2 regions of the Pseudoalteromonas sp. SCSIO 43095 genome follow, and region 1 is predicted to be linked to the other one. Evidence: predicted binding sites of a transcription regulator. Region 1 holds the regulator's gene; the other holds the start of a gene.
The links. Region 1 encodes NrdR, which represses ribonucleotide reductase genes. Its sites were predicted from a motif close to AAACACNANATNTNGTGTTT; they were not measured.

Region 1 (16,125 bases):
CATTGCTTGCGATAAACCCCAACTACGGTCAGCATTGCGATCAGAGAGTAAAATATCGTTAAAAGTACTTTGTAAATGCACACGTACTAAGGTCGGTTCTTGTTGTTTTATTTCACCTTTAAGCAATGCATAGTGTAACTGCCCATCAATGGTGTCTTTGTAAGTCACTAAGTCAAACTCACCATGTTCAGTTGGCAATTTACATTTTGCAACTTGCTCAATTGTGGTTTCGTTTAGGTTGCGGTACTCGATTAAATCAGCAATGGTGCCAATTTTAATATCATGTTGCTTAGCAAATACTTCTAAATCAGGACGACGCGCCATGGTGCCATCTTCATTTAGGATTTCTACAATCACTGATGATGGCTCAAGCCCTGCTAAACGCGCTAAGTCACACCCCGCTTCTGTATGCCCTGCACGTGTTAACACGCCGCCTGGTTGCGCCATAATAGGAAAAATATGACCTGGTTGTACAATATCGCTTGGCACAGCGCCTTTCGCAATGGCAGCTTGAACAGTGCGAGCACGATCCGCTGCAGAAATACCTGTGGTGACCCCTTTTGATGCTTCAATTGACATGGTGAAATTAGTTGAGAATGCGGCACCATTATTTTTTACCATTAATGGTAAATCAAGCTGCGAGCAACGCTCTTGAGTCATCGTTAAACAAATTAGTCCACGGCCATGAGTCGCCATAAAGTTAATCGCTTCTGCACTAATGTGTTCAGCAGCAATAATTAAATCGCCTTCATTTTCTCTGTCTTCATCATCCATTAAAATAACCATTTTACCGGCTTTAATGTCATCAATTATTTCTTGTGCGCTGTTTAAATTCATAAGTTGCTCGTATAAGTTGTCAATGTCGTTATTTTATAAAGCCCGCTTTAGCGAGTAAGCTCATCGAAATATCTGAACCCGAAGGTTGGTCAGCCCCTCTAACTAGGCGCTCTAAATAACGTGCTATTTGGTCGACCTCTAAATTAACCTGGGTGCCAACTTTAAAGTCAGCTATGGTCGTTTGCTCGCTGGTGTGGGGCACAATCGTCAGTTTAAATTTATTACCTTCAACCGCATTAACCGTCAGGCTAATACCATCAATACAAACCGACCCTTTGTAAGGAATGTATTTCATTAAATTTTCATCGGTGGCTAACCAATATTCTGTTGCTCGCGCATTGGCATTAATCGCTGTGATAGTAGCAATACCATCTACATGGCCAGATACTAAATGACCACCGAGGCGCGAAACAGGTTGCATCGCCTTTTCTAGATTAACGGTTTGCCCTAATGCGTAATGTGCAAATCCCGTTAAGCTAATCGTTTCATTTGATAAGTCAGCACTAAAGCCATCAATATGCTTATCAACAACCGTCAGGCAGACACCATTAGTTGCAATACTGTCACCTAACTTAACATCACTCATATCAAGGTTTTTACTTTGGATACGAATAGCTAAATCACCTTGTTTTTTTTGTAATAACGCAATTTTACCTGTCGCTTCAACTATTCCAGTAAACATAGTGCTACTCTTTATATAAAATGATTAATGAGCTTTTTTTAGTGCTGTGATACGTAAATCATCACCAATTGACACACACTCATTAAAAGTTAAATTAATGGTATTTTGCATACTCATTAACTCTGGGAAATTCAGTAAACTTTTAGCATCGCAGCCCATTAATTTAGGGGCAATGTAAAAAACAAACTCATCAATTAAATCAAGTTCTGTCATTTTGCCAGCCAGTGTTGCTCCGGCCTCTAGCCACACATTATTAAACTGCAATTGGGCTAGCGTGTTTAACACGGCCAGTAAATCTACTTTATTATTATTTTCAGGTACTTCAATCTGTTTAACAAAATGAGGCCACTGATGCGATTTATCAACCTTGGTGGTAAATATTATCACCTCACTTTGAATTGAAAATAAGGCAAGATCAGGGGTAAGTCTATTTTGTGAGTCAATAACAACGCGAACCGGTTGGCGCAGTGGTAAATCAGTTGGTAAAGAATACGGTAACTCTTCTGGGCGCACATTTAATTTTGCATCATCCATTAATACCGTATCAGCACCGGTTAAAATTGCACAGCTTTGTGCTCGGTATAGTTGCACATCTTGGCGCGCTGCGGGGCCAGTGATCCATTTACTTTGCCCGTTTTTAAGCGCCGTTTTACCATCTATACTTGCGGCCATTTTGCAAGTCACAAAGGGTAATCCCTGCTCCATGCGCTTAAAAAACCCAAGGTTTAATGCGCGAGCTTGCGCTTCAAGTAACCCGTAAGCGACTTCTATACCAGCATCCGCTAAAATTTTCAGACCTTTGCCTGCAACTTGCGGGTTGCTGTCAACCATAGCAGCAATCACTTTTTTAACACCTGCTGCTTTTAGCCCTTCAGCACATGGCGGTGTTCGACCATAATGACTGCAAGGCTCAAGTGTTACATAAGCGGTTGCGCCTTTTGCATTTTCACCAGCCATAGCCAGTGCGTTTACCTCTGCGTGACCTTGACCCGCTAACTGATGAAACCCTTCACCTATTACTTTATTATTTTTTACGAGTACGCAGCCAACATTAGGATTAGGAGTGGTGGTAAAGCGCCCTTTTTTTGCCAGTTCAATAGCGCGAGCCATGTAGCGTTTATCATCCTCTGAAAACGAACTTTGCATGCTCATTACTATTCTCCTAAGCGGGCTATTTCTTCACCAAATTCGCGTATATCTTCAAACGAGCGATATACAGAGGCAAATCTTACATAGGCCACTTTATCTAACTTTTTAAGCGCTTCCATAATGCACTCACCCACCAAATGGCTAGACACTTCGCGTTCGCCAGTGGCACGTAACTGCGACTTAATAATATTAACCACTTCGTCAACTTGCTCAGTGCTTACGGGGCGTTTTTCGAGGGCGCGAGTTAAGCCATTTAGTAACTTATCTTCATTAAACGGTTCGCGGCTGCCATCTTGCTTGATGACCCGTGGCATCACTAATTCAGCCCCTTCAAAGGTGGTAAATCGTTCGTGGCATTCATTACATTCACGACGTCTACGTACTTGGTGTCCTCCACCTACAAGGCGAGAATCAATAACTTTAGTATCTTTGGCGGTGCAAAAAGGGCAATGCATAACTGTGTGTTTCCGTTTTAAAAACAAAAAATGGCCGCTATCATAGCGGCCATTATCATATCAAAAATGTGTGCAGTTGTGATCTAAATTACTATTTTACTCTTGGATTAAGCGTAAACAGGTAATTTTGCACAAATTGCTTTCACTTTTTCTTTTACTTGCGCTTGTACTGACTCATCTTCGATGTTGTCTAGTACATCACAGATCCAGCCCGCTAACTCTTTTGATTCAGCTTCTTTAAAGCCACGACGAGTGATTGCTGGTGAACCAATACGCAGACCAGAGGTAACAAATGGTGAACGTGGATCGTTCGGTACTGAGTTTTTGTTAACCGTGATATTCGCATTACCTAGGGCAGCATCTGCATCTTTACCTGTGATATCTTTGTCGATTAAGTTAAGTAAGAATAAGTGGTTATCAGTTTTACCCGATACTACTTTGTAGCCGCGCTCTTGTAATACCGCAACCATTGCTTGTGCATTTTTAACAACTTGTGCTTGGTATGTTTTAAACTCAGGTTGAAGTGCTTCTTTAAATGCAACCGCTTTAGCAGCAATAACATGACATAAAGGACCACCTTGGCCACCTGGGAAAACAGCGCTGTTTAGCTTTTTGTAAATTTCTTCATCGCCACACGCAGAGATGATTAAACCACCGCGAGGACCCGCTAATGTTTTGTGTGTTGTGGTTGTTACAACGTGAGCAAATGGCACTGGGCTTGGGTAAACACCCGCAGCAATTAAACCTGCAACGTGCGCCATATCAACAAATAAGTAAGCACCTACTTTGTCTGCAATTTCACGGAACTTAGCCCAATCAACAATACCTGAGTATGCAGAAAAACCAGCAATGATCATTTTTGGTTTGTGCTCAAGTGCTAACGCTTCAACTTGTGCGTAATCAATTTCGCCAGTTTCTTCGTTAAGGCCATACTGAATTGCGTTGTATGTTTTACCAGAGAAGTTTACGTGTGAGCCATGTGTTAAGTGACCACCGTGCGCTAGGCTCATGCCTAATACAGTGTCAAGTGGGCTTAAAAGAGCTTGGAAAACAGCAGCATTCGCTTGTGAACCGGCATGAGGTTGCACATTTGCGTAATCTGTACCAAATAATTCATTTGCGCGGTCAATAGCAAGTTGCTCAACTACGTCTACGTGCTCACAGCCACCGTAGTAACGTTTGCCCGGGTAACCTTCAGCGTATTTGTTAGTCAGCTGAGAACCCTGCGCTTCAAGTACGCGTGGGCTACAGTAGTTTTCAGATGCAATTAACTCAATATGTTCTTCCTGACGTGATGTTTCTTTGCTCATCGCGTCAAATAACTCTGGATCAAAGTCCGAAATATTCATGCTACGTTCTAACATTGGGGTCTCCTGGGCAACGTGTATGGGTATTTTTTAGAGGCTTTATTGTACGCTTAAAACGACGTTTTGCCTACGCTCTTAAGTTGAGGATATTTAAACAGGGATTGAAACTATTTCACAGCATTTTGATGATGATATTTTTTTATAAACTAATAACAATTTTAAATGAATTTTATTTACTACATTTATATAGCTTATGCGTTATGTCTAAAGCGATGCACAAATAAACAAAAAAAGCGGCCTAAGCCGCTTTTATTATTTGCCTTTTTTAGGCTAGCTTTTTAAACAATTCTGTACGCAAAATACCATAATCGTTGTGCATATCAGTGGCTAAACACGGTTTTGCTAATGCGTCAGCTAACGGCTTTGGCATATCTAATTCAACATTAAGGATATCCTCAACGCTGTCTTTAAATTTGGCCGGATGCGCAGTCGCTAAAAAAATCCCCACAGCATCTGCCGCCTTATTTTCTACAAGACCTTGGTAAGCAATTGCGGTGTGAGGCTCTGCAATATAGCCAAGCTGTTGAATTTTTTTCATCACTGTTTGTGTTTGCTGCTCATCAACACTCACCGAATAAAAGTTATCATAACTAAACCAGTTATTATCTAACATTGATTGCACACGTGGCCAGTTATTAGGTTTACTCACATCCATTGCATTTGAAAGCGATTCAATTGTCGCATTAGGCGTCCACTTTTTATCAAGCATAAAGCGCGGTACTGTGTCGTTTTGATTTGTAGTCGCGCTTAGTTTACCTACAGGCATACCAATAACCGCACCAATCATAGCCGCACACACATTACCAAAGTTACCACTCGGTACTGAAATATGCGCTGTAGCACGCTTTTCTTTTGGCAGCTGTGCAATGGCTTCAAAGTAATAACACACCTGCGCGACTAAACGGCTAATGTTAATTGAATTTGCTGAGTTTAAACCTAACTTCGATTTTAGCTCTTCATCTAAAAATGATTTTTTAACCAATTCTTGGCAATCATCAAAACTACCCTCAATCGCATAACAGTGAATGTTGTCACCAAGCGTTGTAAATAACTTTTGCTGCGCTAATGAAATTTTACCTTTAGGATATAAAATAACGACATCAATATTTGGTTTGTTATAAAAAGCATGCGCTACGGCAGCCCCGGTATCACCCGATGTTGCAGTTAAAATAGTGACTTTTTCACCTTGATTAAATTGCGCCAAGCACTCGGCCATAAAACGGCCACCAAAATCTTTAAATGCCAGTGTTGGGCCGTGAAATAACTCTAAGCAATAGGTATTATCTTCAACTTCCACCAGCTTAACCGGAAAGTTAAACGCATTCTTAACCATCTGGGCAACAGTATCACTTGGTAGCTCGTCACCAATAAGGTGCGATAAAATTTTGCCGCTGCGAGTAACAAAGTCCATATCTAGTAATGCATCAACATCACTTAATGGCGCTAACGACTCTGGAAAAAACACACCTTGATTACGCCCTAGTCCTGTTTTTACAGCTTCAACAAACGACACTTTTTGTGAATATTCTTTTAAATTATGTAATTGCATGACTCTTTATCCTATAAAACATTTAATTGACGCGTGCCGTCGTTATCTAATTTACAAATATGGCAAAAGCCTTGCTCATTGATGTAATTTTCCTCTAGCCACTGCGCGCATTGCTCTGCCGCTTCAAGCGTTTTACATACACTAAACAAGGTTGGCCCTGCGCCTGAAATACTCACAACTTCAGCACCCAGTGCTGGTAAGCTTGCTTTGGCATCACTAAAGCCGCTTATAAGTGGCGCACGGTATGGCTCTGCTATTTCGTCTTTCATAATGCTTAATGCATCATCAAAACGCCCTGTTAACAGTAAGCTACTAAACGCCGATAAACGCTGAGCAAACTCAACCCCGGCATGCATACTGAGCTCTTTTGGTAAAACAGAGCGCGCTTTTGCGGTATTGAGCGAAAAGCCCGGAAATGCGGCGACGTAATACCAGTTTTCATCAACAGGTAAAGCAATAGATTTATCAGGAATTAAATCACCGGTTAGCTGTAAGCCGCCTAAATAACACGGTGTGATGTTATCGTAATGGCGCCCCCCACTTACAATGGCTTCAAAATCTGCCATAAGCTCAATGAGCTCTACTTGGCTTAAATTAGTTTTGGCAAATTTATCCAGTGCTGCAAATGTCGCCACCACAGAGCAGGCACTTGAGCCTAATCCCGAACCAATCGGCAAATTTTTCCTAAGTTCGAGCTTTACCGCAGGCATATCAGGCGCAACATGCGCTCTAAAGTGCACTAAACACTGATACGCTAAATTTTCTTGCGCATCACTAGGTAGCTTATGTGCGTAGTCGCCTGTACAAATAAATTCATCACTCGATGCGGCACTAACAATCGCCACATCACCTAATAAACCGCCATCAATGGGCGCAAGTGCGGCGCCCAGCGCATCAAAGCCAACGGCAAAATTACCAATAGACGCCGGAGCATATACTTCAATCATGACTGGCTCCTAGCGAGATAATGTTTTTAAGATGTCTGCAAATACACCCGCAGCCGTTACTGCAGAGCCTGCCCCATAACCACGAATTACAAACGGACGCGGTTGGTAGTATTGGCTTAAAATAGCCAGCGCATTTTCACCATCACGAATAACATTCAATGCATGTGATGAATCCACCGCTTCGATTCCGACTTTACAGTGACCATTTTTAATTGTGCCTACATAGCGAAGTACTTTACCTTCACTTGCTGCACTTTGAACACGGTCGTTAAAACCAGCATCTAAACTAGGTAATTTCGCCATAAACTGCTCAACATTGTCATCTTGGGCAAAACCCGGCGGTAAAACCGACTCCACTTCAATATCGCTAAGCTCCAATTTCATACCGGCTTCGCGTGCAATGATAAGTAGTTTACGTGCTACGTCAGTTCCCGATAAGTCATCGCGTGGGTCGGGCTCTGTAAACCCGCTTTCTTTGGCTTTAATTGTTGCCTCAGAAAGTGATAAACCATCTTCTAGTGCACCAAACATGTATGAAAGCGAGCCTGATAAAATACCACTAAACTCAAGTAACTCATCACCTGCACCAAACAACGATTGCAAGTTATCGATTACAGGTAAACCTGCACCTACGTTAGTTTCGTATAAAAACTTACGATTATTTTTATGTGTTGCTGCAATTAAATCTTGGTAATACGTATATGAGCTCGTGGTGGCTTTTTTATTGGCAGCCACAACATGAAAACCTGCATTTAAAAAATCTACATATTGTGCAGCCAAGGCATCTGATGAAGTACAGTCAACTAGCACTGGATTAACTAAATGATTTTGCTTAACAAACTGCTCGACCAGTTTTAAATCAAACGCTTGCTCTGACTGCGCCAGTTTTTGCTGCCAATCATCAAACGCAATCCCCTTACCATCAAGGTGTAATTGACGAGAGTTGGCAACACCATATAGGTTTAATTTAATATTACGCTTTTCAAGCCATGCTTGTTGACGCTCAAGCTGGTTAATTAGCTCTTGGCCGACTAAGCCACAGCCCAATAAAAACACATCAATTGATGGTACATGAGTAAAGAAGTTTTCATGGCAAATTTTAACCGCGTCATTACATAATTCACCGTCAATAACGGCTGAAATAGCACTTTCTGTTGAATCTTGCGCTATGGCAACAATGTTTACTTGCGCTTGTGCAAGCGATGCAAAAAACTTAGCCGCCAACCCTTTATGGGCACGCATGTTATCACCAACTAAGGTTACGATTGCTAAATTACGTTGCACATTTACCGGCTCAATGAGTCCCGCTTTTGACTCTAAATCAAAGGCTACTTGCAACGCACTTAACGCTAGATTTAAATCGCTTTCATGCACACAAAAGCTAATGCTAAATTCACATGATGACTGGGTAATAAGTACAATTGACACGTTATCATGGGCTAATGCATTAAATACTTTCGATGCCATGCCCACTTTGCCCTTCATACCTGGGCCTGAAACGGTCAACATAGCTAAGTTTTGCAAGCTTGAGAGTGCTTTTACTGGTTCATCAGATACCGTATCGTTACTAATTAGTGAGCCCTGTGCGTCTGGATTATGCGTGTTTTTAATTTCGCATGGCACCCCTGCTTTTGCACACGGTAGGATAGTTTTAGGGTGCAATACTTTAGCGCCAAAATAAGAAAGCTCCATCGCTTCTTTATAAGACAGGAAATCAACCTTAGTGGCTTTTTTGATATAGCGCGGATCGGCGCTATAAACACCATCAACGTCAGTCCAAATTTGACACACTTGTGCTTCTAAACACGCTGCAGCAATCGCTGCCGAGTAGTCAGACCCATTACGACCAAGCGTTGTGAGCTCCCCTTCATCATTACTTGCGGTAAAGCCCGGCATAATATAAACCGTCGCAGGGGATTCTTTTAACACGGCTTGAAAACGTGCCTTACTGGCCACTAAATCCGCTTCTGCGTCTATGTATCCGCCGGTTGAAACAATACAATCTGTTGCTTGTAAATAATGCGCGTTATGATCGGCTAATAGGCTTTGCATTAGCGATACGCTAACACGCTCACCAAAACTAATAATGAATGCTCTGACCTTATCAGGGCAGCACTTTATCAGTGCAATACCATCAAGCTTATTTTTAAGTTCGTTAAAGTCAGGCCAGTTTTGAACTGCTCCTTGCTTTTCCTCTACCGCCGCTTTAAGCATGTTGCATCGGCTAGTCAGTGAATGCCATTGTTCACTAAAGTCATGCCCCTGCTCTGCAGTACTAGCTAAATTAACTAACGAGTCCGTCATGCCACCTGGGGCTGACAGTACCAGTAACATTTCATCTTTTAATTGTGCCTTAGCGAGTGCAGCAACTTGCTCTAAACAGGCAAAATCAGCGAGCGATGAGCCACCAAATTTTAATACGCGCATTTTTTATGTTTCCTCATTCCATAAAACGAAAAAAGGCCTGTGTTCTAAGTGAACACAGGCCTTTAAATTTGTTGCACCGACCTATGCCACTATCCAGTAAGAATGGTGGTTGTAATAATAATGGTCGTTACAAGACTAAATGTTTTCATAAGCTTAAGACTGCCTTAACACAGGCTATTCTGTCAACCCTAAATTAGCAGATAAAACAGTCTTTTTTATCATGCATTTTATTAATAAATGCCAAACTTATGCAAAACTGCACTCAGTTGCGTTTTATTAATTGGTTTATGAATAAAATCAATTGCGCCCAGTTGTGCGACACGTGCTTGCATTTCTTGTTGGATATCAGCAGAGATCACTAATACATAAGACTCTATTTTAGAAATTTTGATTTGCTCAAGTACTTCAATACCGTCAACTTCAGGCATGGTTAAATCAAGACACAAAAGATCGAAATGCCTTTGACGCAATTGCTCCAAAGCGTCTTTACCGTTAGTTGCTTGCTGAATATCGGCATCAATACACTCTTTTAAACAGCGTATTACCTGTTTGCGAGCAACGGTGGAATCATCACAGACTAAAATAGAAAAACGCATTATAATGACTCATTAATTAAACTTATACAAAACACCTAAACCCACAGTAAAATTAGTTGGCTGCCCAATCCGCAACAGTCAAAATTATAACCAAATTAGCAACGAGCAGATTATTTATTGTAACTTCTATTAAAGTTATCAATAAAATGCTTAATTGCACAATACAAATTAGTAAATTAACTATTTCCAAGTAAAAAACAGCCTATCCAAACCAACGGTTCTCAAACAGAAACCCCATGCATATAAAACAGAATGATTGCTTATTTAACAACGCTAAATAGCAATATTATAAAATATATGTTTATTTTTAATCATTTATTAACTAATGTTTATAAGCGTACATTAACAGTTGAATAATTTAAGGAAATATAAGCCTCCCATGCCGCAAAAAAGTCTTTCAACAAAGTTACTCACTCGGGTTTTATCAGTTTATTTTATACTGACCTTTGTGGTGACCTGCGGGCAAATTTTCGCAGAGTACGTCAATACTAAAGATTACATACGCAATGAACTTGGCACATTACAAAAGACCTTTGGTAGAAGTTTAACCAGAGCAATTTGGGAGCTAAATATAAAGCAAACCATCACAACCGCCGAAGGATTACTCGATATACCTATGGTTGAGGGGGTTATTATTCGTGACGATAATGGCGCTATTATTTCTCAATTAGGCCGCGCGCTAAATATTCACAATCTTTACAGTCAGCAACTTGTGCAAGAAGATGTCATGGTAGAGGACACCAAAGCCGGTTTATTTGGCTATACATTCCCACTTATTTTTGAGTTTTCAGGACGAGCAACGCAAGTAGGCGATGTTACTTTATTTTCTAGTCGCGATGTAATTTTTAGTCGCATTATGCTCTCTATCTACTTTTTGATTGGTAATGCCATGATTAAAACAACCTTTTTAATCATCTTATTTTTAATTGCATTTAGAAAGTTACTCACCGAGCCCCTTACTCAATTAACCGAGCAAATTGAATACCTTGAGTTAGAAGAGCTTGATGGTCAACAGGTTAAAATAGTCACCGATGAAAATAACGAGCTTAAAGTAATGGAACGCTCTTTTAACAATCTGATTTCGAAGGTTGTTGAGTATAAAAAAGAGTTAAAACAAACTCAGCATGACCTAATTGAAAGCAATCAAAAACTGGATCAACAAAACTTACAACTTGAACAGGATGTTGCGCGTAAAACATCAAATTTAAGCCAAGCAATGATCGATCTGCAACAACAAAAATATGAACTAGAGCGACAAAAAGCAGTTTTAACAGAAGAAGTCGATTTACGAAAGCAAACCGAACAAGAACTGTTAAGCAAACAAACTCAGCTACAAAGCTCGCTCGATGAATTAAGCTTTGCGCAAGAGCAACTGGTTGGCTCAGAAAAAATGGCGGTATTAGGCGGCTTAGTGGCGGGGATCACTCATGAAATTAATACCCCTATTGGCATTGGCGTTACTGCCACCTCTTTTCTACAAGAGCGATTAACCGAAATAGAAACTGCGTATAAAAATAAATCATTATCGTCTGCGTCGTTAGAAGGCTTTATTAATGATGCAGCGCAAAGCGCTCAACTGCTCTCTCACAACTTAGAACGTGCCTCAGATTTAATAACCAGCTTTAAACAAATTGCGGTAGATCAGGCCAGTGAAGCCCTAAGAACAATTAACTTTAAAGACTACATCAACGAAGTTATACGCTCTTTGCACCCACAAATTAAAAAAACATCTCACAGCATTCGCCTACATTGCCCAGATGATTTAATTATTAACTTACCTGCGGGAGTCATTAGCCAAATATTTACGAACCTAATTATGAACTCATTAGTGCATGGTTTTGAAAATATAAACAGCGGCCAAATTACCATAGATGTGAATACTGATGAAAACGACCTCATCATTAATTATCAAGATAACGGTTTAGGTTTAAAACCGGCTCAACTAAAGCGTTTATTTGACCCATTTTTTACCACCAAGCGTGATGAGGGTGGCAGCGGCTTAGGTGCCCATATTATTTTTAATCTAGTAAAACAAGCGCTCAATGGTAAAATTGAAGTAAGTAGTGAGCCCGGGCAAGGGTTACACTACCGTATTTCGTTCCCTAAAAACATGTCATCTCCCCTGCCACTTTTTAAACTCGATTAAGCTAAATCAGCCGTTTCTAGAAGCGGCTTTTATTGCTATGATTGCACAAATTTTTTAAATGGATCATTCCCCTATGTGGTTTAGTAACCTTATATGCTATCGCTTTAAACAAGACGTTTCATACACACAAGAAGACTTTGATAAGGCATTAGAGCAAGATCTATTTCGTCCTTGTACTGGCCAAGAGTTGGCAACATTTGGTTGGACAAAAGCATTTGGTAAACATGGTGAAACTCTTTCTCATTTCTCACAAAAAAGTATTTTAGTGTGCGCTAAGCGTGAAGAAAAAGTATTACCAGCCTCGGTAATAAATGAGCTGGTAGCAGAAAAAGTTGATCAGATTGAAGCCGAAGAAAATCGCCCAGTAAAGAAAAAAGAAAAAGATGAATTAAAAGAAAACATCTTACACACCTTATTGCCACAAGCATTTAAAAAATCGAGCTTGCAGTTTGCTTTTATAGACCAAGAAAATGGGTGGGTGGTAGTTAATAGTGCAAGCTTTAATAAAGCAGAGGAACTACTTGCTCTATTACGTAAATCATTAGGGACATTACCCGTTGTTCCTGCGTTTGCTAATTATGATTTAGACGTATTTTTAACTGACTGGCTTACTAACTTTAGTACTCCAGAGGGCTTTGCAATTGGATCAGACGCTGAACTTGAAGAAGCTGATGACAGTGGCGCCCAGGTAAAGCTTAAAGGCCATGACCTATCGTGTGACGAAGTGAAGTCGCACCTTGAAAGTGGTAAGCGCGTTACTAAGCTTGCCCTTGATTGGCAAGAGCGCGTTAAATTTATGCTACAAAACGATGGCTCAATTAAACGTTTAAGCTATTCAGAAACACTTAAAGAAGAAAATGCCGATATTCCTAAAGAAGATATGGCGGTTAAACTAGATGCTGATTTTATTCTTGCATCTGAAGAAATTAAGCAATTGCTAGAAGAGCTTACACAGGGCTTAGGTGATGCTGAAGATTTAGCGTAAAAGCTTTATAAAATAGTATTACAACTAAAAAGCACGATTAAATCGTGCTTTTTATTGCTCAAAAATTTAGCTAAACATTTTTTTTACGTCTTCAACCATATGCCAGTATTCCTCACTCTCTAACATTTCTAATGAAAGAAAAATGCCTTTATCAATATAGGTTTGTAGCGCCGCAGATTTATCTGATACTTGTAGGGTTCCCTCAAGGATTGCACCAATGCGAATAAAGTCGATATAACTCACTTCAGCAGTACGATGATTCACATCTGCCCAGTGCTGTGCAACCTCTACAAACACATCAGGGAATTCCCATGCTTTCATTATTGAGCCACCAATTTTACCGCTTAAACGTTGAATTGCATGCGCCAAAAAACTCGGATTGGCAAACACTTCTGGGTGTCGCTCAGCCTCAGTTAAAATCGGTAACACCCCAATATTATAAACCAATGAAGCTAGTGTAATGGCATCACGGTTAAGCGAAGTGTGAGTATTTCTTTTTAAGTAAAACTCCATTAATGAAATAGAGTGCGAGGCCACATGCAGCGTTTTATGCCACGCCTTTCCCATGTAACCTTTTATTAACTCGTTGTTAGATACAAATAACTGCTCCATTGCAATGGCTGTAGCAATATTTTTTATTTGCCTAAGCCCAATGCGTGTAACAGCTTGGTGCAAGTTAGACACCTTTACAGCTCGGCCCATAATTGCACTATTTGCGACTTTGATCATCCGCGCTGACAATGCAGGATCATGTGCTATCACATCTGACATTTGCATCAAATTAACATCGGGGTTATCTGCGGCTTGGCGAACCTTAATCACTACCTCAGGTAACGTAGGCAACACCAGTGTGTCGTTGTTAATTCTGTCAACTAAAATAGTGAGTAAGGCATTTTCTGTAGACATAAAATATCCCTTTGCTTAATGACCTACACTTTACAGCAAGTCTTATATTATTAATTATTTCAAAGCTTAGTAGTATTAAACATATACCTAAAATAAAAAGAATTGTAGATAATTATTGATTATTTACCAGCGCCCCCTCATGAGTGCACTCTCGCCCCCTCATGAGTGCACTCTAACGTCTAATACTTGCTATTTGCTAGTATGTTTTGCTTTAATGCAAACATGCTAAGGCACACTAATACTCATTCAGTACCTTAATTTACAGTATACAAGTTATAAAATAGACTTTTTAAAGGCAAAATAATGAACTTAAATAAAATTAGCCAAGCAATACTGCTCTCTGGCATCGTTTTTCTTAGTGCCTGCTCTGAGCAAGCACCGTCTTCAAACAATACGCCGCAAAGCTCAGCGCCAACGGCTTCTCAAGCGCCTTCAGGGCCAACACTCGTTAATATTGACCGTCAACGCTTAGACATATACACAGACTTTAGCTTACAAAGCGATTTGTCACACTTATCTGATAACCAAAAAGCCATGGTTGCCAAGCTTATTGATGCTTCAAAAATTATGGACGATTTATTTTGGAAACAAGCATTTGGTGAAGATAAACAAAGCTTTTTAGCACAATTAGATGATGAAAAAGTACGTCAGTTTGCAGATATAAACTACGGCCCATGGGATCGCTTAAATGGCGATGAAGTATTTTTATCTGGCTATAAAGAAAAGCCGCTTGGGGCAGGTTTTTATCCGGCCGACATCACCAAAGAAGAGCTTAATAACGCTGATGTAAAAGATAAAACAGGGCTTTACTCACTTATTAAACGCGATGAACTAGGTAATTTATACAGCACGCCTTATTCAGAAGAATATGCCGTAGAACTTGCCCAAGCAGCTAAGTTACTTAGAGACGCTAGCAAATTAGCTGACGACAAAGAATTTGCCAACTACCTAAACTTACGAGCTGACGCAATACAAAGCGATGACTTCCAAGCCTCTGACTTTGCTTGGATGGATATGAAAAATAATCCTATCGATGTTGTTATTGGCCCAATTGAAAACTACGAAGACCAATTATTTGGTTACCGTGCTGCCTATGAATCGTATGTACTAATTAAAGATTTAAAATGGAGCGAGCGCCTGGCTAAATTTGCTGCCTTTTTACCTGAGCTGCAAAAAGGCTTACCTGTTGATAGCAAGTACAAGCAAGAAGTACCAGGATCAGATGCTGACTTAAATGCCTACGATGTTGTTTATTATGCTGGGCACTCAAATGCCGGCAGTAAAACCATTGCAATTAACTTACCCAATGATGAGCAAGTGCAGCTAGAAAAAGGCACACGTCGCTTACAGCTTAAAAATGCAATGCGAGCGAAGTTTGATAAAATTTTAGTCCCTATCGCAGAGCAGTTAATTGTGCCAGAGCAACGTAAACACATTACCTTTGATGCATTTTTTGCTAATACTATGTTCCATGAAGTAGCTCACGGTTTAGGAATTAAAAACACCATAACGGGTAAAGGTACTGTTCGCCAATCACTTCAAGAGCACGCTAGCGCCTTGGAAGAAGGTAAAGCCGATATTCTTGGTTTATACATGGTTGAACAGTTACTTAAAAAAGGTGAAATCACCGAAGGTACATTAGAAGATTACTACACCACTTTTATGGCGGGTATTTTCCGCTCAGTGCGCTTTGGTGCATCAAGTGCACATGGTAAAGCAAATATGATCCGCTTTAACTTTTTTGCTCAAGAAGGTGCCTTCTCTAAAAATGAAGACGGCTTGTATAGCATCAACATGGATAAAATGGGCGACGCTATGGCTAAATTATCGCGCCTTATTTTAACCCTACAAGGTGACGGTGATTACGAAAAAGTTGATCAACTGATTGCAACTCATGGCGATATTAAAGCGGAACTAGCTAAAGATTTAGAAAAGTTAAGCAAAGCGAACATCCCTGTAGATGTTACCTTCAAACAAGGTAAAGAGGTACTTGGCCTTAATTAATAAAAACCAACCACATAAAAAAAGCGTTACACTGTAACGCTTTTTTATTATTTAAATTATTTATCACTCATCACT
Region 2 (16,125 bases), 740 kb from region 1:
TTTACTGACAGATGCTAACACTTTGAAAAATTTTGGGAATGTCTTATAAGTACAAGCCGGATCGTTAATCGTTATAGGCTTGCCCCCTACCGCTACCATTGCAAAGCACATGGCTATACGGTGATCGTCGTAGGTATCTACAGCCACATTATTAAAATGTTTTGGCGGTGTGATCTCAATAAAGTCGTGCCCTTCAACTACGTTAGCCCCTACTTTTTTAAGCTCGGTGGCCATCGCATGTAAACGGTCAGTTTCTTTTACCCGCCAGTTATAAATATTACGAATAGCGGTTGGCCCTTTTGCAAACAAGGCAACAGTCGCCAGGGTCATTGCAGCATCAGGTATAGCATTAGCATCAATATCAATACCGTTAAGCTCACCTTTACGAACAACTAAACGCTCGTCATACCAATCAATTTTGGCACCGACCTGCTCCATCACTTTAGCAAAGCCAATATCACCTTGAACTGATTTAGCCCCGACACCTTTAATTTCTATTTCGCCACCGGCAATTGCTGCAGCAGCAATAAAATAAGAAGCCGATGAAGCATCACCTTCAACCATTATGCGCTCAACAGCTTGGTATTGCTGAGCACCTTTAACGAAGAACGTGGTGTAATTATCATGCTCAACAGCCACACCAAAGCGCGCCATCACATCCAGAGTAATATCAATATAAGGCTTAGAGACTAAGGTGCCTTTAATTTTAATGTGTGTATCGCCTTTAAATAACGGCGCAGCCATGAGCAGCGCCGTTAAAAATTGACTTGAAATACTGCCGTCAATTTCGACTTCACCGCCGGCTATTTGCCCACCGATAATTTTAAGTGGTGGGTAATCTTTATTTTTTAAATAACTAACATCACCCCCGAGCACTTGTAAGGCATCAACTAAATGCCCTATAGGGCGCTCTTCCATGCGCGGCTCGCCTATTAATTCATATTCACCAGATACTGCAGCAAGTACCGCAGTTAGAGGACGATACGCAGTGCCTGCATTTCCTAAAAATAATGGCTCATTGGGCGTTTTAAATACACCGCCGACCCCTTCCACAGTTGCCACAGTACGATCATCATTAAGGGCTACATTAACACCTAATAATTTTAATGCACCTAGCATATGGCGAATATCATCGCTATCAAGCAGGTTCTCTACAACGGTAGTCCCTTGAGCCAGCGCAGCTAATAATAAAATACGATTTGATAGGCTTTTAGACCCAGGTAGAGTAACACTGCCATTAACACGAGAAATTGGCTCTAAGCGTAGTTGTTCCATTAGCTGTGCTCCTTAGCAAATGCCGCCATAAAATCTACCAATGCTTGTACACCTTCAAGTGGCATAGCATTATAAATGCTAGCACGCATACCACCCACTATTCTGTGCCCCTCTAGGGCAAGTAAACCGGCTTCTTTAGATTGCGTTACAAACTTTTCGTTTAAGCTTTCATCATTTAACCAAAATGGTACATTCATACGAGAGCGACAATGCGGCGCTACTTTATTGGTATAAAAAGGCGATTCATCAATAAAGTCATAAAGCAGCTTAGCTTTAGCAATATTTTGTGCTTCCATTGCTTTGACGCCACCATTTTGCTCTAGCCATTCAAATACTTCGGCTGCTAGGTACCACGCAAAAGTAGGCGGTGTATTAAACATGCTGCCTTGTTTTGCCTCAAGGGCGTAATCTAAAATACCCGGCTTAGCGAGCCCTTCACGCTCAAGTAGCGTTTTGCGAACAATCACAATAGCAATGCCCGACGGACCGATATTTTTTTGTGCACCCGCGTAGATTAAATCAAATTTATTAACGTCGATTTCGCGCGATAAAATAGTCGATGACATATCGGCCACAATCGGCGCCGTTGGATGACTGGGTACATCAAATATTTCAAGGCCGTCTACGGTTTCATTCGGGCAATAGTGAATGTAAGACGCATCTGCAGGTAAAACCCAATCGGCTACCTGCTTAATAGAAAACAGGCCGTTATCATCATTGCGCACATCAACAGCGTGTGTATTTGTAAACTTATCTGCTTCGCTGGTTGCACTTTTTGACCACACCCCATTCTCACAATACACCGCTTTTTTTTCATCAACATGGAGGTTTAAAGGCACGGCACTAAATTGTCCTCGACCGCCGCCGTGCATAAACAGCACTTCAAACTCATCACTAATATTCATTAAACGACGCAGACTAGCTTCACATTTAGCGGTTAATGCTAAAAATTCTTTACTGCGATGGCTCATTTCCATTACTGAAACGCCAAGCCCTTGCCAGTCTAAAAACTCTTTTTGTGCTTTTTGCATTACAGCCGGTGGTAACATTGCAGGGCCTGCACAAAAATTATATATACTCATTACCTTTTCCTCATTCCAGTAATTTACTGTTTAACTTGAATTAAACTAATTCAAGTGTCTTTAGTTTTTTTCAACCATATAAAAAAAGCGGCCAAGGCCGCTTTTTTCAATCTAATTATTCTGAAGGAGGATTGTCATCCGCCACTTCATCAATAACTGTATCTACTGTTTCAACGTCTTCGATATCAACTAAGTCACTTTCAGTCACTTCAATCTCTTCGATACGTTGTAAACCAACTACTTGCTCTTCGTCAATAGTTCTGATCAAAATAACACCTTGGGTGTTACGTCCAACCGTAGAAACTTCATTAACGCGAGTACGTACTAAGGTACCACGATTCGAAATAATCATTATTTCGTCGTTGTCATCAACCTGTACAGCACCAACAACAGCACCGTTACGCTCACTCACTTTGATTGATACAACACCTTGTGTTGCACGACTCTTCGATGGGTAATCTTCAAGTTGAGTACGCTTGCCGTAACCATTTTCTGTCACTGTTAATATTGCGCCATCATTCTTTGGTACAATAAGTGATACAACACGCTGATCGTCTGGCATCTTAATACCACGAACACCCGTTGCAGTTCGGCCCATAGGACGTACACCTTTGAAACGGATTTCAGGTTTGCCTTCTTCGTCTAGTACTGGGTTACCATTTTCATCAACGACAGCCGTTTCTTCAGCCTCTTTAAAGCGAACAACTTTACCCGCATCAGTGAACAACATAATTTCGTTGCTGCCATCGGTAATATCAACACCGATTAAGCTATCACCTTCGTTTAAGTTAACCGCAATGATTCCGCTTGCACGTTGACGACTGTATGCCGTTAATGGCGTCTTCTTAACCGTACCGAACGCCGTCGCCATAAAGATGTATTTATCATCTTCATAATCGCGTACTGGCAGGATTGCAGTAATACGTTCATCTGCTTCAAGTGGTAATAAGTTAACAATTGGCTTACCGCGCGCTGCACGACTGGCAAGTGGCAACTGGTATACTTTAAGCCAATATAAACGACCCGCTGTAGAGAAACAAAGAATAGTATCGTGCGTATTGGCAACCAATAAACGTTCAATGAAATCTTCATCTTTCATCTTAGTTGCTGACTTGCCTTTACCACCACGACGCTGGGCTTCGTAATCACTTAACGCTTGGTACTTAACGTACCCTTCGTGTGAAAGCGTAACAACTACGTTTTCTTCGTTGATTAAATCTTCAAGGCTTATATCGTGTGCAGCGGCATTAATTTCAGTGCGGCGATCATCACCATATTGCTCTTTAATTTCAACTAACTCGTCACGAATAACTTCCATTAAACGTTCCGGACTTGCCAAAATTAATAATAGTTCGGCAATTAGGTCGAGTAACGATTGATATTCGGTAAGAATTTTTTCGTGCTCAAGACCAGTAAGTTTGTGTAAACGTAAGTCTAATATTGCTTGGGCTTGCTGCTCAGAAATATAATACTGACCATCACGAATACCCAGTTCGCTTGCTAACCAATCTGGGCGTGCTACGTTGTCTTCGCCTGCTTTATCAAGCATGGCTTTAACATTACCTAATTCCCAAGGACGCGCTGTTAGTGCAACTTTTGCTTCAGCGGGCGTAGGCGACTTACGAATAAGTTCGATAATTGGGTCAATGTTTGCCAGTGCAATCGCTAAACCTTCTAGCGTATGTGCACGGTCGCGAGCTTTTCGTAAATCAAATACCGTACGACGGGTAACAACTTCACGGCGGTGAATAATAAACTCTTCAAGCATTTCTTTTAAGTTGAAACACTTGGGCTGGTTATTAATTAACGCAACCATATTCATACCAAACACAGTTTGTAACTGAGTTTGTGAATAAAGGTTGTTTAAAATAACTTCACCTACGTCACCACGTTTGATCTCAATAACGATACGCATACCGTCTTTATCTGATTCATCACGTAATGCGCTGATCCCTTCAATTTTTTTATCTTTAACTAGCTCTGCGATTTTTTCAATCAAACGAGCTTTGTTAACTTGGTAAGGGATTTCATGAACAATAATTGTTTCACGGCCGGTTTTCTCATCGGTTTCAATCTCAGCACGCGCACGCATGTACACTTTACCGCGACCGGTTTGATAAGCTTGTTCAATGCCTTTTTTACCGTTGATAATTGCCGCAGTTGGGAAATCTGGACCTGGAATATAATCCATTAACTCAGTAATGGTTAACTCAGGGTTTTGAATAAGCGCTAAACAGCCATTCACTACTTCTGATAAGTTATGTGGCGGAATATTTGTCGCCATACCAACAGCAATACCTGACGAACCATTAACTAACAGGTTAGGTATTTTAGTCGGTAATACATCAGGAATTTGCTCTGTGCCATCGTAGTTAGGCACAAAATCAACCGTTTCTTTTTCAAGATCGGCTAATAATTCGTGCGACATTTTTGCCATACGTACTTCTGTATAACGCATTGCCGCTGCTGAATCACCATCAACCGAACCAAAGTTACCCTGACCATCAACTAACATATAACGAAGAGAGAATGGCTGAGCCATACGTACGATGGTGTCATAAACTGCACTATCGCCGTGTGGGTGGTATTTACCGATTACGTCACCGACCACACGGGCCGATTTTTTGTAAGGCTTGTTCCAGTCATTACTAAGCTCGTTCATTGCAAACAAGACGCGGCGGTGAACAGGTTTTAAACCGTCACGTACGTCTGGTAATGCACGTCCTACAATTACACTCATGGCGTAATCTAAGTAGGAGTTTTTTAACTCGTCTTCAATATTGACTGGCAGAATTTCATTGGCGAGATCAGTCATTTGATATCACATTCCTTCAGTATCAGCTCTTAACAACCCAGTATTAGGTATTAAGAGTGTTTGTTATTATTTCTAAGCAGCCATGCTATCACAATTAATTTTAATTTACAGGCGCAAAACTTTGCGATTTATCAATTTAGCCCTATATAATGGCCTCAGATTGACGAGGAAGTATTTTATGACCGAACATCAAAATGTAGATAACGCAGAAATAGCAAAGTTTGAAGCCATCGCAGAGCGTTGGTGGGATTTAGAAGGCGAATTTAAACCCTTACACGAAATTAATCCATTACGATTAGATTTTATCGCTGACAAAACTAAAGGGTTATTTGATAAAGAAACCCTCGATGTTGGGTGTGGTGGCGGTATTTTAAGTCACAGCATGGCACGAATGGGCGCAAACGTAACAGGTATCGATATGGGGCAAGAGCCTTTAACTGTCGCCAAGTTACACAGCTTAGAAACAAGTGTCCCCGTTGAATATATAAAAGTACCTGCAGAACAATTTGCTGATGAGCACCCTGAGCGCTTTGATGTAATCACTTGCATGGAAATGTTAGAGCACGTCCCCGACCCCGCTTCTATTATTCATGCGGTCGCTAAATTAGCAAAACCTGGGGCCGATGTTTTTTTCTCTACTCTTAATAAAACCCCAAAAGCTTACTTATACGCTATTGTCGGTGCAGAAAAACTGTTAAAAATGGTCCCTGAAGGTACCCATGACCATAAAAAGTTTATTAAACCTGCGCAATTAATTGCATGGGCAGAGCAAGCTGGCTTAAAAGTACGTGCCAGTGCTGGTTTAAGTTATAACCCGCTTTCTAAGCAATACACAATAAATGATGATGTAAGCGTAAATTATATGCTGCATTTTGAGAAGTTAGTGTAATGGCAAGCTCGCAAACACCTGCTAGCCCAATTGAATATCAAGCACTGCTGTTTGACTTAGATGGCACTTTACTTGATACCGCTGATGATTTAGGCGCTGCACTTAATAGTGTGCTGCATAATCATCAACAACACCAAGTAGGCAGTGATATATATCGCCCCGCAGCTTCAAATGGCGCAGCAGCCTTACTTGCTGCTGGTTTTAAAGAAGGCTGGGCGCAACAACCGCAAGAGCAACTTTTAGCAGAGCTAGTTGCACACTACGCTGCCAATATTGCCACCCATACCCAATGTTTTGTTGGTATAGAGCAACTACTCATTGCACTTGATAATAAAGGAATACCTTGGGGCATTATGACAAATAAGCCTGGTTTTTTAACCGATCCTTTAGTCAGGGCCATTCCTGCGTTAAAGAGTGCGCAAATTGTGATAAGCGGTGATACCTTAGCAGAATCTAAGCCTTCACCCCTTCCTTTATTACATTGTGCTGAGCAAATGAGTGTTGATCCTTCGCGTTGCCTGTATATAGGTGATGCACAGCGGGACATACAAGCAGGAAAAGCTGCGAATATGCACACCGCTACCGCACTGTGGGGATATGTACCGAGTGTAGACGAAGCACTGGCTTGGAATGCAGATTTTAATTGGCATAGCCCTATAGATGCTTTTAACCACATATAGTGCCATGTTAATTAATAAACACTACATATTGTGATTGTGTTAGTTTTTACGCAAAGCTTGATGATAAAAAAAGCAGACAAAATTTATTTTTAAAAAGCGTAAATTTAATCTTTCCTTAGTTGATTTTTACAAATTTCAACTTAACCGAATGATCAAAGGTTAATGCCTACTAACACAATTACGTTATCCCAACGTTATCCACAATGAGAGCGGTTTCTGTCCCTTGCAAAAGATCACAGACCACACTATCTTGTGATCTCTAATTTGAACAACACCAGATATTGTGGCTAAATGTTATTCAATTAAATTTACCTAAGCGGTATAAATAACAATAAAAGAATAGGCACTAGGCATTTTAAGTGCACTCATTGGTCAAAAATATTTAATTCCCAAGGAATACAGGCAAAACTATGAACCAACAGTTATCTGTAAGCAAACGTGACGGCCGTAAAGAGCCGCTTGATCTAGACAAGATCCATCGCGTTATTGAATGGGCCGCCGAAGGTTTAAATAACGTTTCGGTTTCACAAGTTGAACTTAAATCGCATATTCAATTTTATGACGGTATTCGTACTAAAGACATCCACGAAACGATTATCAAAGCCGCTGCGGATCAGATTTCTAAAGAATCGCCTGATTATCAGTATCTTGCTGCTCGTTTAGCTGTATTCCATTTACGTAAAAAAGCCTATGGCCAGTTTGAGCCACCGCGTCTTTTTGACCATGTTACTAACATGGTTGAACAAAAACGCTACGATGCACATTTACTCGTTGATTACACAGAGCAAGAATTAGATGAGCTAGATGCGTACTTAGATCATTCTCGCGATCTTAACTTTAGCTACGCAGCAGTAAAACAGCTTGAAGGTAAATACCTAGTTCAAAACCGTGTAACGGGTGAAATTTACGAAAGCGCGCAGTTTTTATATATCTTAGTGGCTGCAAGCTTATTCGCTGATTACCCTCGTGAGACACGTATTGATTACATCAAACGTTTTTATGATGCGGTTTCATTATTTAAAATTTCTTTACCTACGCCAATTATGTCGGGTGTACGTACGCCAACGCGTCAGTTTAGCTCATGTGTACTTATTGAATGTGGCGATAGCTTAGACTCAATTAACGCTACATCATCAGCAATTGTTAAATACGTTTCTCAACGTGCTGGTATTGGTATTAATGCTGGTCGTATTCGTGCACTAGGTAGCCCTATTCGTAACGGTGAAGCGTATCACACTGGCTGTATTCCGTTTTATAAGCACTTTCAAACAGCGGTTAAAAGCTGTTCGCAAGGCGGTGTACGTGGTGGCGCAGCAACCCTTTTCTACCCGCTTTGGCATTTAGAAGTTGAAAACTTATTAGTGCTTAAAAACAACCGTGGTGTTGATGATAACCGCGTACGTCACTTAGATTACGGCGTACAGTTTAATAAACTCATGTACTCACGTTTAATTAAAGACGATTACATTACGTTATTCAGCCCCTCTGACGTGCCTGGCCTTTACGATGCATTTTTTGAAGACCAAGACGAGTTTGACGCGCTATATGTAAAATATGAGCAAGACGAGTCAATTCGTAAAAAACGAATTAAAGCGATTGAGCTGTTCTCTATGTTTGCTCAAGAACGTGCTAGCACGGGTCGTATTTACTTACAAAACGTTGACCACTGTAATACACACAGTCCGTTTATCTCAAAAGTGGCTCCGATCCGTCAATCTAACTTATGTTTAGAAATTGCGTTACCAACTAAGCCTCTTAACAACGTGAATGATGAAGAAGGTGAAATTGCACTTTGTACATTATCTGCGTTTAACTTAGGCGCGATTGAGTCTTTAGATGAACTAGAAGAGTTAGCTGAGCTTGCAGTACGCGCACTTGATAACCTACTTGATTTTCAAGACTACCCTGTGCCGGCAGCCAAAAATGCCACTATGGGACGTCGTACGCTAGGCATAGGCGTTATTAACTACGCATACTACCTAGCTAAAAACGGTAAGCGTTATTCTGATGGCAGCGCAAATGCGCTTACGCACAAAACATTTGAAGCGATTCAGTACTACCTAATGAAAGCGTCTAACGAGTTGGCAAAAGAACGTGGTGCCTGTCCTAAATTTAACGAAACAACGTACTCACAAGGTATTATGCCAACGGATACGTACAAGCGTGATTTAGATAAAATTTGTGATGAACCACTTCATCTTGATTGGGATACGTTACGAGCCAGCATTAAAGAGCACGGTATGCGTAACTCAACACTGAGCGCATTAATGCCATCAGAAACATCATCGCAAATATCTAATGCAACCAATGGCATTGAGCCACCACGTGGCCATATTAGTGTTAAAGCAAGTAAAGACGGTATTTTAAAGCAAGTTGTTCCTGAGTACGAACGCCTTAAAGATAGCTATGAGTTACTGTGGGATATCCCATCAAACGATGGTTACTTACAATTAGTAGGCATAATGCAGAAATTTATCGACCAAACGATTTCAGCGAATACTAATTATGATCCAAATAAATACGAAGGCGGTAGAGTACCTATGAAAGTCTTACTAAAAGACTTACTTGGTGCCTACAAGCTAGGTGTTAAAACACTGTACTACCACAACACCCGTGATGGCGCATCAGATGCACAAGAAGACGCTCCAGAAGTGGAAGATGATGATTGTGCAGGCGGCGCGTGTAAAATTTAATAGTTAAACTTAAAGCGGGCGCCTTGCCCGCTTTGTCCTGACAGTTTTAGTGATAGTTTTTTGAGTGATAAACATGTCTTATACTACTTTTAGCAGAAATCATAATAACCAAATGCAAGAGCCAATGTTTTTTGGTCAAACCGTTAACGTGTCACGTTACGATCAACAAAAATACCCTATTTTTGAAAAGCTGATTGAAAAACAATTGTCTTTCTTTTGGCGTCCTGAAGAAGTTGACGTAAGTAAAGACCGTTTAGACTTTCAAGCGCTTCCCGAACACGAAAAGCATATCTTTTTAAGTAACTTAAAATACCAAACGTTGCTTGATAGTGTTCAAGGCCGTTCGCCTAACGTTGCACTATTGCCAATTGTGTCAATTCCTGAGCTTGAAACATGGATTGAAACATGGGCGTTTAGTGAAACCATTCACAGCCGCTCATACACACATATTATTCGTAACGTAACCCAAGCGCCTGAACTCATCTTTGACGACATTGTTAGCAATGACAAAATTAGTGAACGTGCCGATGCCGTAACCACTTATTACGACGATTTAATTAACTCAGTGTCGCTTTACAACCTTTACGGTGAAGGCAAACATGACATTAATGGTGAAACCGTTGTAGTTAACCTATTCGAGCTGAAAAAGAAATTATACCTGGCGATGATGTCAGTGAACATATTAGAAGCCATTCGCTTTTACGTGAGTTTTGCGTGTTCATTTGCGTTTGCAGAGCGTGAGCTAATGGAAGGTAATGCTAAAATTATTAAGCTTATTGCCCGTGATGAAGCGCTTCACCTTTCAGGCACTCAGCATATTTTAAATATTATGCAAGATGGCAAAGACGACCCTGAAATGGCAATTGTTGCTGCACAGTGCCGTGAAGAAGCAATCAAAATGTTTGTTGACGCTGCAGAGCAAGAAAAAGAATGGGCAGAGTACCTGTTTAAAGATGGTTCAATGATTGGCTTAAATAAACATATTTTATGTCAGTATGTTGAATACATTACCAATGCACGCATGACTGCTATTGGTTTACCAGCACAGTTTGATAATAACAGTAACCCTATTCCATGGATCAACTCATGGCTTGTTTCTGATAACGTGCAAGTTGCTCCACAAGAAGCGGAAATTAGCTCATACCTTGTAGGTCAAATTGATTCACAGGTTGATGCAGCTGAATTTGGTGACTTTGATTTATAATGACTGATAGAACCACTGCAAGTGTCACACTTGCAGATAACAGCCAGTGCTTAGATTTTACCGCTGGCTGCCCTTCTCTTTTACACTGCTTAGAATCGAATAAAATTGATGCTGCTTACCAGTGCCGTGAGGGATATTGTGGTGCGTGTCGTGCTACGCTTGTCTCTGGTGAAGTAAATTACAATGAAGAACCATTAGCCTTTGTGCGTGATGGTGAAATACTGTTGTGTTGCTGCAAGCCCAATGGTGATATCAGTATTAATTTAAAGTAACTAGCATTGAGGTTAACAAACCACACAGTGTAATGCCTAACAGTTCACTTTATTCACTTACCTGTTTGCTGCAATTATTACTCAAGTAATCACGATTATAGCCGTGTTATTTACTCTGAATAAGCAGTAGGTACAAATCGGTAATGACCCGTAATTGTATGAGCAAAAAGCATATCGCTCATTTCAGGTCCGCGACCAATATTGTGCACAATAAGCGGGTGACCACTGTCCTGCGATATTTGATTAACAACCATACCTATGTGCGGTAAATTGCCTGGCAGCATCCAAGTGACTATGTCACCGGTTTTATATTCTGCTGCATTAAGCGATTTAGTTAACACTTGTGCATGCCGCTCAAAATAAACCTGTAAGTTAGGTACACGTCGATGATCAATGTTTTTATCTGGCTTGGTTAATCCCCAAATACGCTTAGAAGGATATGCACGAAAATTATTCTGCATGTCTTCATGAACTAACTTTTGTAAATCTATACCAAGCTGTCGATACGATCTAATTATAACATCAGTACACACACCAATATTAGCGGGCACATCGCCACCAGGGTATTCAAGCCTATGATAGGCGCCATCGTAAGTTACTTGTTGCGTTGTTCTATGGATCAATGCGTTGACAATATCATGATTAAAATCGGCTGCCTTTACATCAAAGGCAAGTAAAACAAGCGGATAGAGAATAAAGCGCGACATATAAATTCCTTTTATAATATTTATTAACTAAAGCTGTTGAGTAATATAGTCAGGAATATTAAGTTTATTTCCATTGCTGGTAAAGTGCGCACCAAGTTTATAGGCCATTTTTTCAAGCGGAGTATCATCATAACCACAGGTTTGGATTTCATTGATATAGCGCATAATAAAAGCGTGAGCACCGAGCTCGCGCCATTGAACGACATGAGCCAGCTCATGAAAATGCACTCTTAAATTACACGCAACATGAGGTAATATGTAATAAGTGTCTTTATAGGTGATCCTGCTACATCCAAAGCCAGCAAATTCGCTAGCAAATGTATCACAGCATATTCTTTGATCAACTACTCGCTATTCGTTTTATCAATCCATTGTTCTATTTGCGCTAGCATGTTTTCTTCAAAAAATTGCTTAGTGACTTAATTTAAGCATAAACATTTAATGACGCAGAATTTGCTTTTATCAAAAAAAAGCGCCAATGGTATTATTACTGACGCTGATTATTAATAATGGCTATAAAGTTGTCTAACCTTCTTCTTCAACCAATGATTCTAATAACTCATGGATCTCTGATTTTAATTCTTTGTCTTCAATTTTATTCGCACTGATTTTAGCATCTTGCAGATTTTTAATTGCCGCTTCTTTATCACCCAGCTCAAGCTGTAAAGTAGCCATAGAAAAGGCAACAGACGACATATGATCTTTGTTATTAATTTCTATCGACTTCTGTAACGCTTTTTCGTAAGTCTCGATAGCTTCTTCTAGCTCTTCGGTAAAATCTGCTAATGTTTCCCACTGAACAGGGTGATCTTTCGCTGTATTTTCGTTTTCAATACAAATAGCTTTTAGCTCAGCATATAAAGATTCAAACTGTTTAGTATCATTTTTATTAGCCGCTGCCATCAGCTTTTCCGCCAAATCGTGAACCGCTTTGTATACTTTAGTATTCATAATTACTCGCTACCTTATTGACGCGCCTTTTTTGACTTATTAAAGACATCGTATTCGAAATATATTCCCTAATAGTACATTATTATTAAGCGCTGCGTTGTTACAAAAGTATTATAAGCGATAAAAACAGAGGTTTAATTTAAAAACCTGGATATTACAGTGCTACAGTTAACACTTAATTTAAGTCGCAATAGTAAATACCTACCCTATGCAAAATTGCAATCAATGCGGTAAATGCTGCACTAAATATGGTGCGGCAGATTTAGATATAAATCAGGATGAAATTGCAATGTGGGCGTTATTCAACCCTGAAATATTTCAATACGTTAAAAACGATAAATTATGGTTTGACCCAACAACGGGTGAGCAATTAACGCAATGCCCATTTTTAGAGCTTGCCAATAGAGCATCTCCTGAAGAAAAAGATAAATATACTTGCAGTATTTATCATGACCGTCCTCAAGATTGCCAACACTACCCAAGTTTAATTTCAGAAATGATAAATGATGAATGTGAAATGCTTGAACCTGTCGATAAACAAAATCATTTTAAAGCACAAAAAAAATTAGACATACTAATGATAGACAGTCGCTCTTAAATTTGACTGTAATAATACCGTGCTAGACTAAATTTATCGCTCTATTGTGTTATTCAACGCAAATTTTAAAGTTATAGTATAACATTGTTGATAGCATAATTTTGTAGTGTTATATTATATCACAACATAACAACCACGATTCGAAGTAATTATGACTAAGCTAACACTCATATCCTCAGCGCTACTGTCTGTTTTGTGTTCTCACTCTGCCCTAGCAGCAACGATTAACGGCACAGTAACAGATACAAAAATGCAACCCATTGCCAATGCCACAATTCATGTTCATGGAAAGTCACAAAGCGTGAAAAGCAATGAACAAGGTCAGTTTAGTATTGACATAGATGCTAAAAGCCAATTACATATTAGTAAAGATAACTACATCGATTCACGTATATCACTTGAGAATGTAGACGATACAATTACTGTTACATTAAAGCCGTCTTCGGTTGAAACTGTGGTTGTGTATGCCTCGGCACTGCATAAAAATAGCTTAGAAATGATTTCACCTGTAAGCGTACTATCAGGGGATGAACTAAAAAATAAAGCGAAACCGACCCTCGGTGAAACACTTAAAGGAATACCAGGAGTAAACGCGAGTTATTTCGGCCCTGTCTCTTCAAGTCCGATTATTCGTGGCCTAGGTGGTCCTCGTGTTAAAATCACTCAAAACGGTTTAGATAGCAGTGATGCATCACGTATTGGTCCAGATCACGCAACATCAAGTGATAGCTTAGCCGCTGAACAAATTGAAGTACTACGAGGCCCAAGCACCCTACTTTATGGCTCTGGTGCGATTGGTGGTGTGGTAAATGTGGTTGATAACCGTATTCCAACCAATAATACTGACACACTCTCGGGAGCGGCGCAATACACACACGATACCGTTTCAAATGCGAACACCTATGCTGCAAAATTAGAAACAGGCAGCAATAACTTTAATTTTCATTTTGATGGCACCAAACGCAGTGGTGATGATTATCAAACGCCTCGCTTTAACCTACCGGATGAACATGAAGAAGGTGAAGTACACATTGAGGGCGATGAAGAAACAGCCACTTCAGTTGAAAATACCTTTATCGACAGTGAAACAGTAAACTTTGGTACCAGCTATGTCGGTGATCATTTAACTGTTGGCTTTTCATACGGCAATATTAAAACAGATTATGGCATTCCTGGGCATTCACATGATCACGGTCATGCCCATGAAGAAGAAGGCGATCATGAAAATCATGCGGATGAAGAACATATAGAAACTCCCGTTTATGCTCATTTAGAGCAAGATCGTTGGCAAGGACTGGTAAGTTATGCATTTCATGATAACTGGATTGAATCTATTAACCTTCGTCTTGGCTACACCGACTATACGCACAGTGAAATTGAAGATGGCGCGATTGGCACCACATTTAGTAACGAAACCACTGAAGCACGTTTAAATGTAGAGCATCAGTTAGGCCAATGGCATGGCATGATTGGCTATCACTATAGTGAATCTGATTACGATGCAATTGGCGAAGAAGCGTTTACGCCTGCAAGTGTCACTACCACTCATGCGTTATATTTACTTGAAGAACGCACATTTGGCGATGTCACCGTAGAGCTTGGCGCCCGCCTAGAAGATTATGATATCAAAAGTGATGTAGATACACATCAGCACAGCCATGATGAACAACCTGTATCGGCAGATGAGACTATTAACTACACCCAAAGCTTTACTAATGTAAGTGCCTCAGCCGGTGCGATTTGGGAGTATATGCCAAGTCACAACCTAGCCGTTAGCTTATCACATTCAGAGCGTGCGCCACTTTCAGCTGAATTACTCTCTAATGGTTTGCATGTTGCCACAGGTACTTATGAGCTTGGTTTGGGCTATCATATTGAAGGGGCAGAAGCGCATTTTGAACCTGAAGAAATTAAACAAGAAACCTCTACCAATTTTGATATTAGTTTACGTCGTTTTAGCGGTGACTTTGGCTACACCGTCAACTTTTTCTATAACGATATTAAAAACTTTTATTATCAACAAAACACCGGATTAGTGTTTGATGAGATGGATGGCTTTGAGTCTGCTGCCAATGGACACAGCGATGCAATTGATGTTTATCAATTTACCAGTAAAGATGCGCAGCTTTATGGTTTTGAATTTGATGCACATTATCAAATAAACCCCAGCGCCATGGTAAAAGTATTTGGTGACTCTACTCGTGCCAAACTAAAAGATAATGAAGGTAATTTACCACGTATCCCTGCCAATAAATTGGGCTCAGAACTACAATATACCCTAGGTAATGCGCAATTTACCTTAACAGGAACCCATTACTTTGAGCAAAATGATATTAGTGCTTACGAAACGGCAACGGATGGCTATACATTAATTGATTTACAAGCCAATTATCAGCTTGATTTAGGTGCAGTGGATACACAGCTCTACTTAAGTGTTGATAATATTACGGATGAGCTTGGTTTCGTGCATAGTTCATTTATTAAAGATACGGCGCCTCTTCCTGGGCGTAACTTCCAATTTGGCGTTAGAGGCTACTTTTAAAACGCGCTCATTTTTAATCAGACAATAAAAAACCGCATTCAAAATAATGAATGCGGTTTTTTTATAACTAAATTCTAATTAAAGAATTGCGTGTAACTCAACGTCAAATACAAGTGTTGAGTAAGGTGCGATTGCAGCACCGGCACCACGTTCACCATAAGCAAGCTCATGAGGAACGTATAAACGCCATTTAGTACCTACTGGCATCATTTGTAATGCTTCAGTCCAACCTTTGATCACGCCACCTACTGGGAATTCAGCAGGTTGACCGCGCTCGTATGAGCTATCAAAAACAGTACCGTTTACTAAAGTACCGTGGTAATCAACACGTACTGTAGACTCTGCAGTTGGCTTTTCGCCTTCACCTGTTGCAAGTACTTCGTACTGAAGACCTGACTCAGTAACTGTAATTTCAGG

Region 2: nrdA (class 1a ribonucleoside-diphosphate reductase subunit alpha) is a predicted target of NrdR. The motif match lies at 7,011-7,030, and genes of this name have one in related genera.

The regions. Positions count from the first base shown of each region.
Region 1 covers NZ_CP087995.1:2,175,623-2,191,747, forward strand. The annotation lists gene ribBA (bifunctional 3,4-dihydroxy-2-butanone-4-phosphate synthase/GTP cyclohydrolase II) at 1-837, opposite strand, end outside; gene LOC50_RS10275 (riboflavin synthase) at 866-1,519, opposite strand; gene ribD (bifunctional diaminohydroxyphosphoribosylaminopyrimidine deaminase/5-amino-6-(5-phosphoribosylamino)uracil reductase RibD) at 1,544-2,671, opposite strand; gene nrdR (transcriptional regulator NrdR) at 2,674-3,123, opposite strand; gene glyA (serine hydroxymethyltransferase) at 3,231-4,487, opposite strand; gene thrC (threonine synthase) at 4,756-6,039, opposite strand; gene thrB (homoserine kinase) at 6,051-6,986, opposite strand; gene thrA (bifunctional aspartate kinase/homoserine dehydrogenase I) at 6,996-9,413, opposite strand; gene LOC50_RS10310 (response regulator) at 9,644-10,009, opposite strand; gene LOC50_RS10315 (ATP-binding protein) at 10,389-12,155, shown strand; gene rdgC (recombination-associated protein RdgC) at 12,229-13,140, shown strand; gene LOC50_RS10325 (HDOD domain-containing protein) at 13,207-14,046, opposite strand; gene LOC50_RS10330 (DUF8614 domain-containing protein) at 14,350-16,050, shown strand; gene LOC50_RS10335 (protein tyrosine phosphatase family protein) at 16,107-16,125, opposite strand, start outside.
Region 2 covers NZ_CP087995.1:1,437,756-1,453,880, forward strand. The annotation lists gene aroA (3-phosphoshikimate 1-carboxyvinyltransferase) at 1-1,275, opposite strand, end outside; gene serC (3-phosphoserine/phosphohydroxythreonine transaminase) at 1,275-2,357, opposite strand; gene gyrA (DNA topoisomerase (ATP-hydrolyzing) subunit A) at 2,473-5,172, opposite strand; gene ubiG (bifunctional 2-polyprenyl-6-hydroxyphenol methylase/3-demethylubiquinol 3-O-methyltransferase UbiG) at 5,351-6,061, shown strand; gene LOC50_RS06900 (HAD family hydrolase) at 6,061-6,741, shown strand; gene nrdA (class 1a ribonucleoside-diphosphate reductase subunit alpha) at 7,152-9,434, shown strand; gene nrdB (class Ia ribonucleoside-diphosphate reductase subunit beta) at 9,508-10,638, shown strand; gene yfaE (class I ribonucleotide reductase maintenance protein YfaE) at 10,638-10,910, shown strand; gene LOC50_RS06920 (DUF1287 domain-containing protein) at 11,021-11,617, opposite strand; gene LOC50_RS17585 (hypothetical protein) at 11,645-11,782, opposite strand; gene LOC50_RS06930 (tetratricopeptide repeat protein) at 12,143-12,568, opposite strand; gene LOC50_RS06935 (YkgJ family cysteine cluster protein) at 12,777-13,166, shown strand; gene LOC50_RS06940 (TonB-dependent receptor) at 13,318-15,708, shown strand; gene bamJ (BamJ family beta-barrel-assembly machinery protein) at 15,787-16,125, opposite strand, start outside.